Regions from separate parts of the Citrobacter enshiensis genome, predicted to be linked through region 2. Evidence: predicted binding sites of a transcription regulator. Region 2 holds the regulator's gene; each other region holds the start of a gene.
The links. The regulator PurR, encoded in region 2, represses purine synthesis genes. The targets are predictions, from matches to a motif close to CANGCAAACGTTTGCNTG.
Positions count from the first base shown of each region.

Region 1: the regulator PurR is predicted to act here: its motif matches at 2,576-2,593, upstream of purT (formate-dependent phosphoribosylglycinamide formyltransferase).
Region 3: the regulator PurR is predicted to act here: its motif matches at 1,603-1,620, upstream of tusA (sulfurtransferase TusA).

Region 1 covers NZ_CP119862.1:2,885,839-2,890,000, forward strand. The annotation lists gene ptrB (oligopeptidase B) at 1-940, opposite strand, end outside; gene P2W74_RS14015 (tellurite resistance TerB family protein) at 1,028-1,687, opposite strand; gene yebF (protein YebF) at 1,783-2,139, opposite strand; gene yebG (DNA damage-inducible protein YebG) at 2,206-2,496, opposite strand; gene purT (formate-dependent phosphoribosylglycinamide formyltransferase) at 2,628-3,806, shown strand; gene kdgA (bifunctional 4-hydroxy-2-oxoglutarate aldolase/2-dehydro-3-deoxy-phosphogluconate aldolase) at 3,867-4,162, opposite strand, start outside.
Region 2 covers NZ_CP119862.1:2,616,900-2,621,061, forward strand. The annotation lists gene sodB (superoxide dismutase [Fe]) at 1-107, shown strand, start outside; gene P2W74_RS12785 (MFS transporter) at 161-1,327, opposite strand; gene cydH (cytochrome bd-I oxidase subunit CydH) at 1,494-1,583, opposite strand; gene purR (HTH-type transcriptional repressor PurR) at 1,880-2,905, shown strand; gene punR (DNA-binding transcriptional activator PunR) at 2,902-3,834, opposite strand; gene punC (purine nucleoside transporter PunC) at 3,947-4,162, shown strand, end outside.
Region 3 covers NZ_CP119862.1:248,933-253,094, forward strand. The annotation lists gene P2W74_RS01110 (MFS transporter) at 1-214, shown strand, start outside; gene P2W74_RS01115 (DcrB family lipoprotein) at 218-775, opposite strand; gene P2W74_RS01120 (7-cyano-7-deazaguanine/7-aminomethyl-7-deazaguanine transporter) at 848-1,513, opposite strand; gene tusA (sulfurtransferase TusA) at 1,681-1,926, shown strand; gene P2W74_RS01130 (carboxypeptidase-like regulatory domain-containing protein) at 1,961-2,416, shown strand; gene zntA (Zn(II)/Cd(II)/Pb(II) translocating P-type ATPase ZntA) at 2,512-4,162, opposite strand, start outside.

The DNA.
Region 1 (4,162 bases), 270 kb from region 2:
CTCGCGGCGGGATCAGCGCCTCCCAGGCGTTTTCATCACGGACACGCGTGCGGTACAGACCGAAATTTTTACCCTGCCGGTTTGAACGCAGATAAAACGCATGCTGGTAGTGATCGAGGCTGTATTCATGTTCCTTACGGCGCGGTAAAAACACGAACGGTTCAGCATCGGCAAGCTCCGCATCGAGCAGGCGTACTTCACTGGTCGTCGCGCTGGCGAGTTGGATCACCACGTAATGCTGCGATGTCGTTTTATGCAGACTGACATAAAACATATCGTCTTTTTCTTCGTAGACCAGTTCATCGCAGGATGTTGGCGTTCCAACCGTATGCCGCCACACCTGGTACGGCAACAGCGTGACGGCGTGTTTACGCACGTAATAGAAGGTCTGTGAATCATTCGCCCATACCAGTTCCGGCTCGACATTATCCAGCAGCTCCGGATACCAGTTGCCAGTTTCCAGGTTACGAAAGCGGATCCCATACTGGCGACGGGACAGATAATCTTCCGCCAGCGCCATAATGGTGTTGTCAGGGGAAATCGCGAGTCCACCCAGCGTATAAAACTCGCTGTGTGCCGCTCGCTGGTTGCCATCCAGCAACGTCTCCCATTCATCCCACTCTTCAGTGAACGCGGATTGCCGCTGGTAGATGGCGTATTCGCATCCCGGCTCATAAAGATGTCGGTAGCGATAGCCATTCTTTATGTAAGGCGCAGAGACGTCCTGAGGGGGGATCCTGTCGATAATTTCTTTCAGCACACGCTCCTGCAGCGCCTGCTGAGAAGCCATGACCTTGTGCCCGTAGGCATTTTCCTGATGCAGATAGTCCAGAACATCTGGCTGCGAACGGGAATCGTCGCGCAGCCAGTAGTAGTTGTCGATTCGGGTGTCGCCATGCACGGTCATGGCGTGAGGAATTTTGTGAGCTTTTGGTAGCATGTCATTGTTCTTTTGCAATATACACTCTATAAGGTGTGGCAAAAGTTACGCGCAATGCAAGCGAAACATGCGACTTCACAAAGTGTATTAACCCGGCAACGCCTGTTTTTGTTGCTGCAGATCCCGTTCAATATCTTCCCGGACGTCCTGCGGGATCTTCAGGGCATCGCCTAACGCGTTCAGGTAGCTACGCTCCATAAAGTGGTCAATATCGATAGCCGCACAGCTCAGGAAGTAAATTTCCAGCGCCTCTTCTTCATTACGGATCCCCTGAGCCAGTCGCTGCGGGTCGAGCGGTTGTTCAATGGCGTGTTCAATGAGTCTCCGCCCCTGCTCTTCCACACCGGCTTCGCGTAACTGCTGTTCAATGGCCGCGCGCTCTTTCGCATCAATATGCCCATCGCTTTTCGCCGCAAAGACCAGCGCCAGAATCAGTCGCTCGGTACGCACATCAAGCGGTGTGCTATGTGTGCCAAACTGCGGTTCATCCTGATGCGCCGTACGGACTTTATCCTTGTATTTGTTCCATAGCACCGTACCGGCGACGGCGCCGCCGCCCACCAGCAACGCGCTGGTGCCGTATTTGGTCAGTAATTTACGAGACGATTTATTGGCGACCAGTAAACCCGCCAGGCCGCCTAACGCGCCGGGAACCAGCAGTTTACTGAGACCTTGATCACCAGAAGACGATGAAGAAGACCCTTTTTGCCCGAGAAGAGATTGTAATTGGTTCAGCCAGTTGGCCATGTAGCCCCCTCAAGTACAGACGATTTGTCGTCAAAGCGTACCCGAGAGGATGTCAGGAAGTGTCTGGTTCCGCAAAAGATGCGCAAATTCGGTGATTAGCGCAATTGGTACTCCGCCTTTCCAGCGCTGCAATCAACGCTGACCTGATAGTGAAGATCGGCGTTTTTACCGCGCGCGGTCAGCGGCACGGACCATTTACCCTCTTTGCCCACAATGTCCTGCGCATTTACCCATACCACCGGATCGATTTGCCCCAGCGTTTTTTGATCATCTGCCCAGCGCACAATGCGGTTTTGCTGATAATCACGCTTTACGCTCGCGGCAATACCTTCAGCGTCCAGACCTTCACACTTTGGAAACGTCACCGATTTGCTGTCGGGATTATTGGCGGCGAAGGCCGATACGCTGGCGGATAACAACAGCAGGCTCAACAGCGCTCCTCTCTTATTCATACTTTTCTCCTTAGCACAATGATTCAGGAAAAGCATGGTACAAAACGCCAGGAGCGCAAGTCAGATTCAGGCGGCCTGGGTATCTTCCTCTGCGGACGCCGCGTTATCGACGGCCTGCGGAGAAGGCAGTTTGCCGGTTTTCAGGATCGTACTCAGCACATCTTTCTGTTCAGCCAGCCAGAGAGACAGCGCTTCACGCTGTTCGTCTTCCAGTGAGACCGGGGATTGCTCAAGCCACGTGTCGAGCAAATCTGCTGTATCGAGCATTTTGTCGTATGCATCGGCTTCCTTTTTGCTGGTAAAAGACATCTTCTCCTCACCTTCCCGAATGACTACGTATTTAACTTCAACCGCCATTTTGCAGCCTCTCAATATACCTGTATTTTTGTACAGTATATTACTTTTCGGCATTGAAATCAACCTGGCAATAAAGACAGACGCAAACGTTTTCGTATATACTGCGCCCGGATAAATCAGGGGATATTTTTATGACGTTATTAGGCACAGCGCTGCGTTCGGCAGCGACGCGGGTGATGTTGTTGGGTTCAGGCGAACTGGGTAAGGAAGTGGCGATTGAGTGCCAGCGTTTGGGCGTCGAAGTGATCGCCGTCGATCGCTACCCCGACGCGCCAGCGATGCACGTTGCTCACCGTTCGCATGTCATCAATATGCTGGATGGTGACGCGTTACGTCGCGTGGTCGAGCTTGAGAAACCGCATTATATCGTGCCGGAAATTGAAGCGATCGCCACCGATACGCTGGTGAAACTGGAGCAGGAAGGGCTGAACGTCGTGCCCTGCGCCCGGGCAACCCAGCTGACCATGAATCGTGAGGGGATCCGCCGTCTGGCCGCAGAAGACCTGGCGTTGCCGACCTCCTCTTTCCGTTTTGCGGACAGTGAAGCGAGCTTCCGTGAAGCCGTGGCAGACATCGGTATTCCCTGTATCGTTAAGCCGGTAATGAGCTCTTCGGGCAAAGGGCAAAGTTTTATTCGCTCTGCCGGGCAACTGGCGCAGGCGTGGGACTACGCGCAACAAGGCGGTCGCGCCGGTGCGGGCCGGGTGATCGTCGAAGGGGTGGTGAATTTCGATTTTGAAATTACGCTGCTGACCGTCAGCGCCGTTGATGGCGTCCATTTTTGCGCCCCCGTCGGACATCGTCAGGAAGATGGCGATTACCGCGAATCCTGGCAGCCGCAGCAAATGACGCCGCTGGCCCTTGAGCGGGCGCAGGAAATTGCCCGTAAAGTGGTACTGGCGTTAGGCGGCCACGGCTTATTTGGTGTCGAACTGTTTGTTTGTGGCGACGAGGTTATCTTCAGCGAAGTGTCTCCCCGGCCACACGACACCGGGATGGTCACGATGATCTCTCAGGATCTGTCGGAATTTGCTCTGCACGTTCGCGCCTTCCTCGGTCTGCCCGTTGGCGCGATTCGCCAGTATGGCCCTGCCGCCTCGGCCGTGATCCTGCCGCAACTCACCAGCCAGAATGTGTCGTTTGATAATGTGCAGGCGGCTGTTGGCGCCGGTCTGCAGGTACGATTCTTTGGGAAACCGGAGATCGAGGGAACCCGTCGCCTGGGTGTTGCGCTGGCAACTGGCGTGTGCGTTGAAGAGGCCATCGCACGCGCGAAAGACGCTGCCGCTCAGATAAAAGTCAACGCATAAAAAAACGGGCCAAATGGCCCGTTCTGGCAAAGCCCGGTGGTGTACCGGGCTTGTATTCACTTACTGTTTCGCGCCTTCTACCGCTTCGCGAGCCAGTTGAGTAATGCGGTCGTAATCACCCGCTTCCAGCGCATCGGCCGGAACCAGCCAGGAACCACCGATACACAGCACGCTTTTCAGCGCCAGGTAATCACGGTAGTTAGCCGGAGAGATACCGCCGGTCGGGCAGAAACGTACCTGAGAGAACGGACCCGCAATCGCCTGCAGCGCTTTGGTGCCGCCGTTGGCTTCCGCCGGGAAGAATTTGAACTCTTTCAGACCGTAGTCCATACCCAGCATCAGTTCAGAAACGGTGC
Region 2 (4,162 bases):
GGGAACATGCGTACTACATCGACTACCGTAATGCCCGTCCTGGCTACCTGGAGCATTTCTGGGCGCTGGTAAACTGGGAATTCGTTGCGAAGAACTTCGCGGCGTAAATAAGACAACGCAGAAGGTATCCCTTCTGCGTTTTTATTTTTAACTCACTCGATCAGTTGGCGACATATGCCGTTTCAGGCTGCCTTCTCGCTGAAACAAAGACCAGCAATAACGCCAGCCCTGCCACGATAGCTCCCATCACCGGAACAAAGCTATACCCCAGACCGCCAGAAATCACTGCCCCGCCTGCCGCCGCGCCTAACGCATTGCCAAGGTTAAAGGCCCCGATATTCACCGACGAGGACAACCCCGGCGCTTCACTGGCAACACGCATCACGCGCATCTGCAAAGGCGGAACGACGGCAAATGTCGCCGCCCCCCACACCACCATACTGAACGCAGCGCCCAGATCATTGCGTGCAAGGAAAGGAATGGCCAGCATGATAACCACCAGCAGCAGTAAGAAACCTTTCAGAGTACCGTTGACGGATCGATCGGCCAGTTTGCCGCCTAAATAGTTGCCGATCGAGAATCCAACGCCGATCAGCACTAACATCGCGGTCACGAAGGCCGGCGTGGCATGAGCGATGTTTTGCAGAACGGGTGAAATATAGGTGTAGAGGGTAAACATGGCCCCTGCGCCCAGTACGGTGGTGAGCAGTGCAGAAAGCACCTGCGGGCGTAACAAGACAGCCAGTTCTTTACGCACGTCCGGCCGTTCCCCTGCACCGCCTTTCGGCAGAGAGAAGAACAAACTGAGCATGGCAATCACACCCAGCCCTGCGGTCGCTAAAAAGGACATCCGCCAGCCAATGGTTTCCCCAAGCCATGTGGCAGCAGGCACGCCGCCAATGTTCGCAATGGTTAACCCCATAAACATTGTCGCCACGGCGCTGGCCTGCTTATGTTTTGGCACCACACTTGCCGCCACGACCGAACCCAACCCGAAAAAGGCACCGTGATTAAGGCTGGTCAAAATGCGCGATAACATTAAGGTGGTGTAATCCGGCGCAATGGCCGACAGGACGTTGCCCAGCGTAAAAATGGCCATCAGAAAAATCAGCGCATTACGACGAGCGCGGTGCGACAGCAACAGGGTCATTAACGGCGCGCCCACCATCACCCCCACCGCATAAGCGCTGATGAGCATCCCGGCGGCGGGAATGGAGACGTTCACGCCATGAGCAATGACGGGCAACAGGCCCATCGGAGAGAATTCCGTGGTCCCAATACCGAATGCGCCAATCGCAAGCGCCAGTAAGGGGTAATTAATTTTCATACATCGACTCCGCTGCACCGTGCCGCGAAGCGACACCCGATAAGAGCCAAAAGCATGACATCAATCACAAAAAGAATAAAGTTAACAGAATGGCAAAAGACTTTTGCCGATTTAGTAACAATGAAGGGGCAACGAAATGAGGGAGAGCACGCTCCCTCACGGTAAATCAGTGCAGTGCTGCGGTCAGACCACCCGCTACGATCAGACCCAGAACAATAAGAGTGGTTATTAACGAAAACTTCAGATCGGTGCTCATCAAATTTGCTCCTTTTTATTTCCACACAAAAAGTGATATTGCGCATTTTTACACACTTGGATGTAAAAATCTCCCAGGATTTATATTGATAACCACTTTTAACTCTTCCCCTTTTCGTCAAGATCAGACAAAATTCCACGCTTACTTGATTAGCGTACCGGCCATTGACCCCCTCCTGACGTTTCGTGTCGTTTTCCCGGCGTGCCGCAACCCTGATGTTGCGATAAGGGTGTGTAAAGGCAAACGTTTACCTACAGTATTTTCAGGAGTTTGGATATGGTCTGGAGTGAAATGTAATGGCAACAATTAAAGATGTAGCGAAGCGAGCAAACGTTTCCACTACAACCGTATCACATGTAATTAACAAAACGCGTTTTGTCGCAGAAGAGACACGTAATGCCGTCTGGGCTGCCATCAAAGAACTGCACTACTCCCCGAGTGCGGTCGCCCGCAGCCTGAAGGTGAACCACACCAAATCTATCGGCCTGCTGGCAACCAGCAGTGAAGCCGCTTATTTTGCTGAGATTATTGAAGCCGTTGAGAAGAACTGCTTCCAGAAAGGCTATACCCTGATCCTTGGCAATGCCTGGAATAATCTCGAAAAACAGCGGGCCTATCTTTCCATGATGGCGCAAAAGCGTGTGGATGGCCTGCTGGTCATGTGTTCGGAATATCCGGAGTCTCTGCTTTCCATGCTTGAAGAGTATCGCCATATTCCGATGGTGGTGATGGATTGGGGCGAAGCGAAAGCCGACTTTACCGATACGGTCATTGATAACGCTTTCGAAGGCGGTTATATGGCCGGTCGTTATCTGGTGGAGCGCGGTCATCGTGAAATCGGCGCCATTCCCGGCCCGATGGAGCGCAACACCGGCGCTGGCCGCCTGGCGGGCTTTATGAAGGCGATGGACGAAGCACTGATAAAAGTCCCGGAAGACTGGATTGTGCAGGGCGATTTTGAACCCGAGTCAGGTTATCGTGCAATGCAGCAGATCCTCTCTCAGTCCCATCGCCCGACCGCGGTATTTTGCGGTGGCGACATCATGGCAATGGGGGCGCTCTGTGCTGCCGATGAAATGGGCTTGCGGGTACCGCAGGATATTTCGGTGATCGGTTATGACAATGTGCGTAACGCGCGCTATTTCACACCCGCACTGACCACCATTCACCAGCCTAAAGACTCACTTGGCGAAACGGCCTTTAATATGCTGTTAGACCGTATCGTGAATAAGCGTGAAGAGTCGCAGTCCATTGAAGTCCATCCGCGCCTGATCGAACGTCGTTCGGTTGCTGATGGTCCGTTCCGCGACTATCGTCGTTAAGCCTCCTCTGCGGGAACCTCTTCAGGTTCTCGCAGCCACTCTTTGTTCAGCGTTTCACTGTCGCCTAAATACTCCAGCAACCAGGCTAAGGCGGGCGACGTATCATTTTGCTGCCAGGTCAGGCAACATGCCGCATCCGGGAACGGATTCTCCAGGGTTAACGCAACCCATTTGCCACTGTCGAGCCACGGTTTTGCAAAATGCGTGGGCACCATACCGACGCATAACCCGGCGGAAAGACAGGTTGCTGACGACTCCCAATCCGGTACGATCACGCGCTTTTGGTTGTCCAGCAGCCAGGTTATGCGTTTAGGCAGTGTCCGTGACGTGTCTTCACGGACCAGCGACGGCCAGTTGCGCAACGTATCATCACTCAAGGGACCGGGCATCGCCGCCAGGGGATGATGACTTGCCACCACGCAGCTCCAGCTCAACATTCCCATATCGCGAAAGGTATAGCGCCCCCCTACGGGGATCGCCTGCGTCGCACCAATAGCCAGTTCCACGCGTCCGTCGGAAAGCGCATCCCAGACGCCGTTGAACACCTCCTGAGAAACGACCAGCTCAACGTCATCAAAGTGGCGGTAGAAATCGACAATCATCTGCCGGGTGCGTTCTGGCCGCACAATATTGTCTACCGCGATAGGCAGTTGCCCTCGCCAACCGTTCGCAATCTGTTGGCACTGCTGGCGGGTGATCTGCATTTTTTTGATAACAGAGCGGCCTTCTTTTAAAAACCAGGCACCGGCAGGCGTCAATTCCACATCCCGATGGCGTCGTTCAAACAAGGGCACCGCCAGCCACTCTTCCAGTTGACGTACGGTGTAGCTCACTGCAGAAGGCACGCGATGCAGCTCCTGGGCGGCGGAACTGAAGCTGCCATTGCGCGCGACAGCATCAACAACTTCAAGGGAATATTCTGACCACATATTCTGCCTACAAAAAATTTGAATTCAGTAGACAAATATTAGCGTTTCACAACGGGAATTTCACTCCCTACACTCTGCGGCAATGTCTTACTGATAAAAAAGAGAATGTAATATGCAACCGGGAAAAGGTTTTTTAGTCTGGCTGGCGGGTCTCAGCGTACTGGGTTTTCTGGCAACAGATATGTACTTACCTGCATTTGCTGCAATTCAGGCCGATTTGCAAACACCGGCCTCTGCCGTCAGCGCCAGTCTGAGCCTGTTCTTAGCCGGATTCGCCATCGCACAACTCGCCTGGGGTCCGCTGTCCGATCGCTACGGTCGTAAGCCC
Region 3 (4,162 bases), 2.4 Mb from region 2:
GCAAAACCAGGGCGCTGCGTTGGCAACCTATACGGTGTTTATGGATTTATCGTTGGGCGTCACCGGGCCGCTGGCCGGGCTGGTCATGACATGGGCGGGTGTTCCGGTTATCTATCTGGCGGCGGCAGGACTGGTGGCGGTTGCCTTTTTACTGACCTGGCAGTTAAAAAAACGGCCCCCGGCAGCGTTGCAGGAGGCCGTGTCATCGTCTTAACCGTTACTGAATGACCAGCGTGTTAATGATGTTTTCAGCGGCAGTTTGCGCTTTTTGCTGGTCGTCCGCAGGCAGCGTGATCTGCAGGGTCAGCAGTTGGCTGCCCACTTTACCCAACACGACGGAAGAGTAAGCGGTCTGGCCTTTTGCCGAGATAATGCTGTCTAACTGCTGAAGCGTGTGGCCTTTCAGCTCGATAGATTTGTTGGTCACGACCTGCAATTGCGGGTCACGGCTACGCTGTTGCTCTTCCAGACGTTTTGCCAGCACGGCCAGCTCTTCATTGGTGTCGTCGCCCACAATCACAATCACGGCTTTCTGGCCGGTGGCGTCAGAATAGACGTGCATATTGTTGGCCTGAGTCCCCAGCTTGCCGCTCTGGTCGGTCATATCTGCCGGCAGTGAGAAGCTGAGTTTGCCATCCATCAGGCTGACAGGTTGTCCGGTTGCGTTACTTTCCGCCGCGGCACCCTCTGCCGGAGCTTTCGTATCGCTGTTATCACAGGCCGCAAGCCCCATAACCAGCAGGCCAATACCGACATATTTAACCAGATTGCGCATTGACTTCTTCCTTTCGATAAACGGCCATAACGGCTCATTCACCCATCTTATCACAACTCGGAAAACGAACCTTTAACTCGTCTGCAATGCCGAGATTTCAGATTTATCTGCCAGCCTTTTCAGCAACATATTCAGCAATACGCCATACATCGGCAGGAAGAAGACGAGGCTGATCAGCACTTTGAACGCGTAGTCGACGAGGGCGATTTCCATCCAGTGCTCGGCCATAAACGCGTCCGGGCTACGCCAGAAGGCGATAAAGAAGAAGGCGAGCGTATCACTGACGTTACCAAACAGCGTCGATGCTGTCGGCGCCAGCCACCAGCGACGATTCTGGCGCAGGCGGTTAAAGACATGCACATCCAGAATCTGCCCCAGCGCGTAAGCCATAAAACTGGCGGCGGCGATACGGGCGACAAACAGGTTGAAGTGCAACAGCGCGCCAAATCCCTGCCAGGAGCCCATATAGAACAGCGACGAGATGACATAGGAGATCAGCAGGGCCGGGATCATCACGGCAAAGATGATTCGGCGTGCCAGCGGCGCGCCAAAAATACGCACGGTCAGATCGGTGGCGAGAAAAATAAAGGGAAAGCTGAACGCGCCCCACGTGGTGTGGAAACCGAAAATGGAAATCGGGAGCTGCACCAGATAGTTACTGGAGGTGATCACCAGCAAATGGAATAACGATAGCCAGAACAACGCATTTACGCGCTGCATTTGAGTGAACTGCATCATATTGTACCTTTTTAGCGATGGGGTGAGGGAACCCAATAAAAAACCGCCGAATGATACTGCGTTCTGTGCGCTTTGCAACGGTTAATTTTCACGCAACCGTTAACCTGCCTTGCGTCATAAAAAAGTGCGCGTAAACTAGAGCGGTTTTTTGACTGACTGAGTAAATCATGAGCGATCTCTTTTCTGCCGCCAAACATACACTTGATGCACAAGGACTGCGCTGCCCGGAGCCGGTAATGATGGTGCGTAAAACTGTGCGCACGATGCCTGTGGGTGAAACGTTGCTGATTATCGCCGACGATCCTGCGACCACCCGCGATATTCCTGGCTTCTGCCGCTTTATGGAACACGAGCTGATTGCCCTGCAGACCGAAAATCTGCCTTATCAATATTTGATTCGTAAGAACCACTAAAGGCGTAATAAAGATTCAGGGAGAAAGAATCTATATGGTGATTATCAGGATGATGATGCTTGTTGTGGTCACCGCGACCTGCTTTCTTAGCGGCTGTGTCTGGCATGATTACAACAGCCCTAAAATTGAGGGCGTTGTAATCCATCAGGGCCAGGCATTGGCTGGCGTAAAGGTTGCTTTGGATGATGGCAGTCGCGAGAGTGTCACTGCGACGACAGACGAGCAGGGGCATTTTTCACTTAATCCGCAGGGCGAATGGAGTGTCTTTATTCCGATTGGCCCTCAGGATCGCTTTCTCCATTGGTCAGTCATTATTTATCCGACCGGAACGGAAGGGATCACCGGGTATGAAGGTGGGGGTATAGGAGGCTTTTTCTCAGGATATTCATCCAGCGATCGTGTAAACCTGCTGTGTGATGTAGCCCTGGTCAATGAACGCGCCGATAAACCACAACGAAATTGGATTTGCCGGGCAGTGCCCGCAAATTGATCTCGCCCGGTGGCACTACGCGGGGACGTACTTACGGACACCCATGCGAAACGCAGGTCGGGTAAGGCGGTGGTAGCCGCCACCCGACAATGACGTTATTTCTTTAACAGCCGAAGCGCGTTCGCGGTCACCAGCACCGTCGCCCCCGTATCTGCCAGCACCGCCAGCCAAAGGCCGGTTATCCCCAGCAGCGTGGTGACGAGGAAAATCCCTTTTAATCCCAGCGCAATGGCGATGTTCTGCCGAATATTGGCGTGGGTTGCGCGCGCTAGCTGAATCATCTGCACCAGCCCGCGCAGGCGGTTATGGGTCAGGGCGGCATCGGCGGTTTCCAGCGCGACGTCCGTACCGCTTCCCATCGCGATACCGATCGTGGCCGCTTTCATGGCGGGCGCGTCGTTAATACCGTCGCCAACCATCGCCAGCGGCGACTGCTGGTTCAGGGCGAAGACGGCCTTGACCTTATCTTCCGGCAGCAGCCCGGCTTTAAATTCCAGCCCAAGCTCACTGGCAATCGCCGCCGCGGCACGCGGGTTATCGCCGGTCAGGATCACGCCATTCACCCCTAACGTTTTGAGCTCGCTAACGGCGGCGTGGGCATCCTCACGCAACGTATCCTGCAGGGCAATCACCCCGAGTACCGTCTCGTTACGCAGCACCAGCACCACCGTTTGTCCGGCGTTTTCCAGCTCGCCGATCTGCCCGGCAAAGGCGTCGGCAGGTTGTTTACCCGCCGCACAAATCAGTACGCGCTCGCCGTTGACCAATGCTTCAATGCCGGAACCGACCAGCGCACGTTGAGACTGCGCAGCGGGAATACTCAGCTTGCGTGTTTGGGCTTCAGCGACGATGGCCTGCGCCAGCGGGTGCGTCGACCCTTGTTCCACCGCAGCCGCCAGCGCCAGCAGGTCAGATTCGCTGATTGCTGCAGCCGGATGGATAGCCGTAACACGGGGTTTTCCGACGGTCAGCGTACCGGTTTTATCAAATGCGACATGGGTGACTCTGCCCAGTTGTTCCAGCGCCGCACCTCCTTTGATCAGCGCGCCACGGCGTGCTGCCGCTGCCAGCCCGGAGGTAATGGCGGCGGGTGTTGAGATAACCAGAGCACACGGGCAGCCAATCAGCAGCAGCGTCAGGCCTTTATAAATCCACTCCTGCCATGAGGCGGCGAACAGCAGCGGCGGAACGAGGGTGACCAGCAGCGCGATGGCCATGATCGCCGGGGTATAAATTCGGCTGAAGCGATCGATAAAACGTTCGATCGGCGCGCGGCGTTCTTCGGCCTCTTCAATCAGCTTCAGAATGCGGTCAATCGCGCTGGCACCCGGTTCAGAAAGCACTTCGAGCGTGACGAGGCGGTCAACGCTGGTGGCGCCCGCGGGTACCTTTTCGCCTGTTGCGCGCTCAACCGGGATGGATTCTCCCGTCAGCGCGCTCTCATCAAAACTGGCGAAACCGGAAACCAGTTTACCGTCGGCAGGCAAGCGGCCGCCGGCGGCAACTTCAATCGTATCCCCCGGTTGCAGGGTAGCGATCGCCACCTCTTCACGCTGTCCGTTACGGATGCGCGTGGCGGTTTCTGGTTTGAGCGCCATCAGCGCGCTGACCCCTTTACGGGCGCGGCTGGCGGCCCAACCTTCCAGGCGTTCGCCAATCAGAAACAGCAACAGCACCATTGCCGCCTCTGCGGTTGCGCCAATAAACAGCGCGCCAATGGCGGCGACGCTCATCAGCGTTTCAATA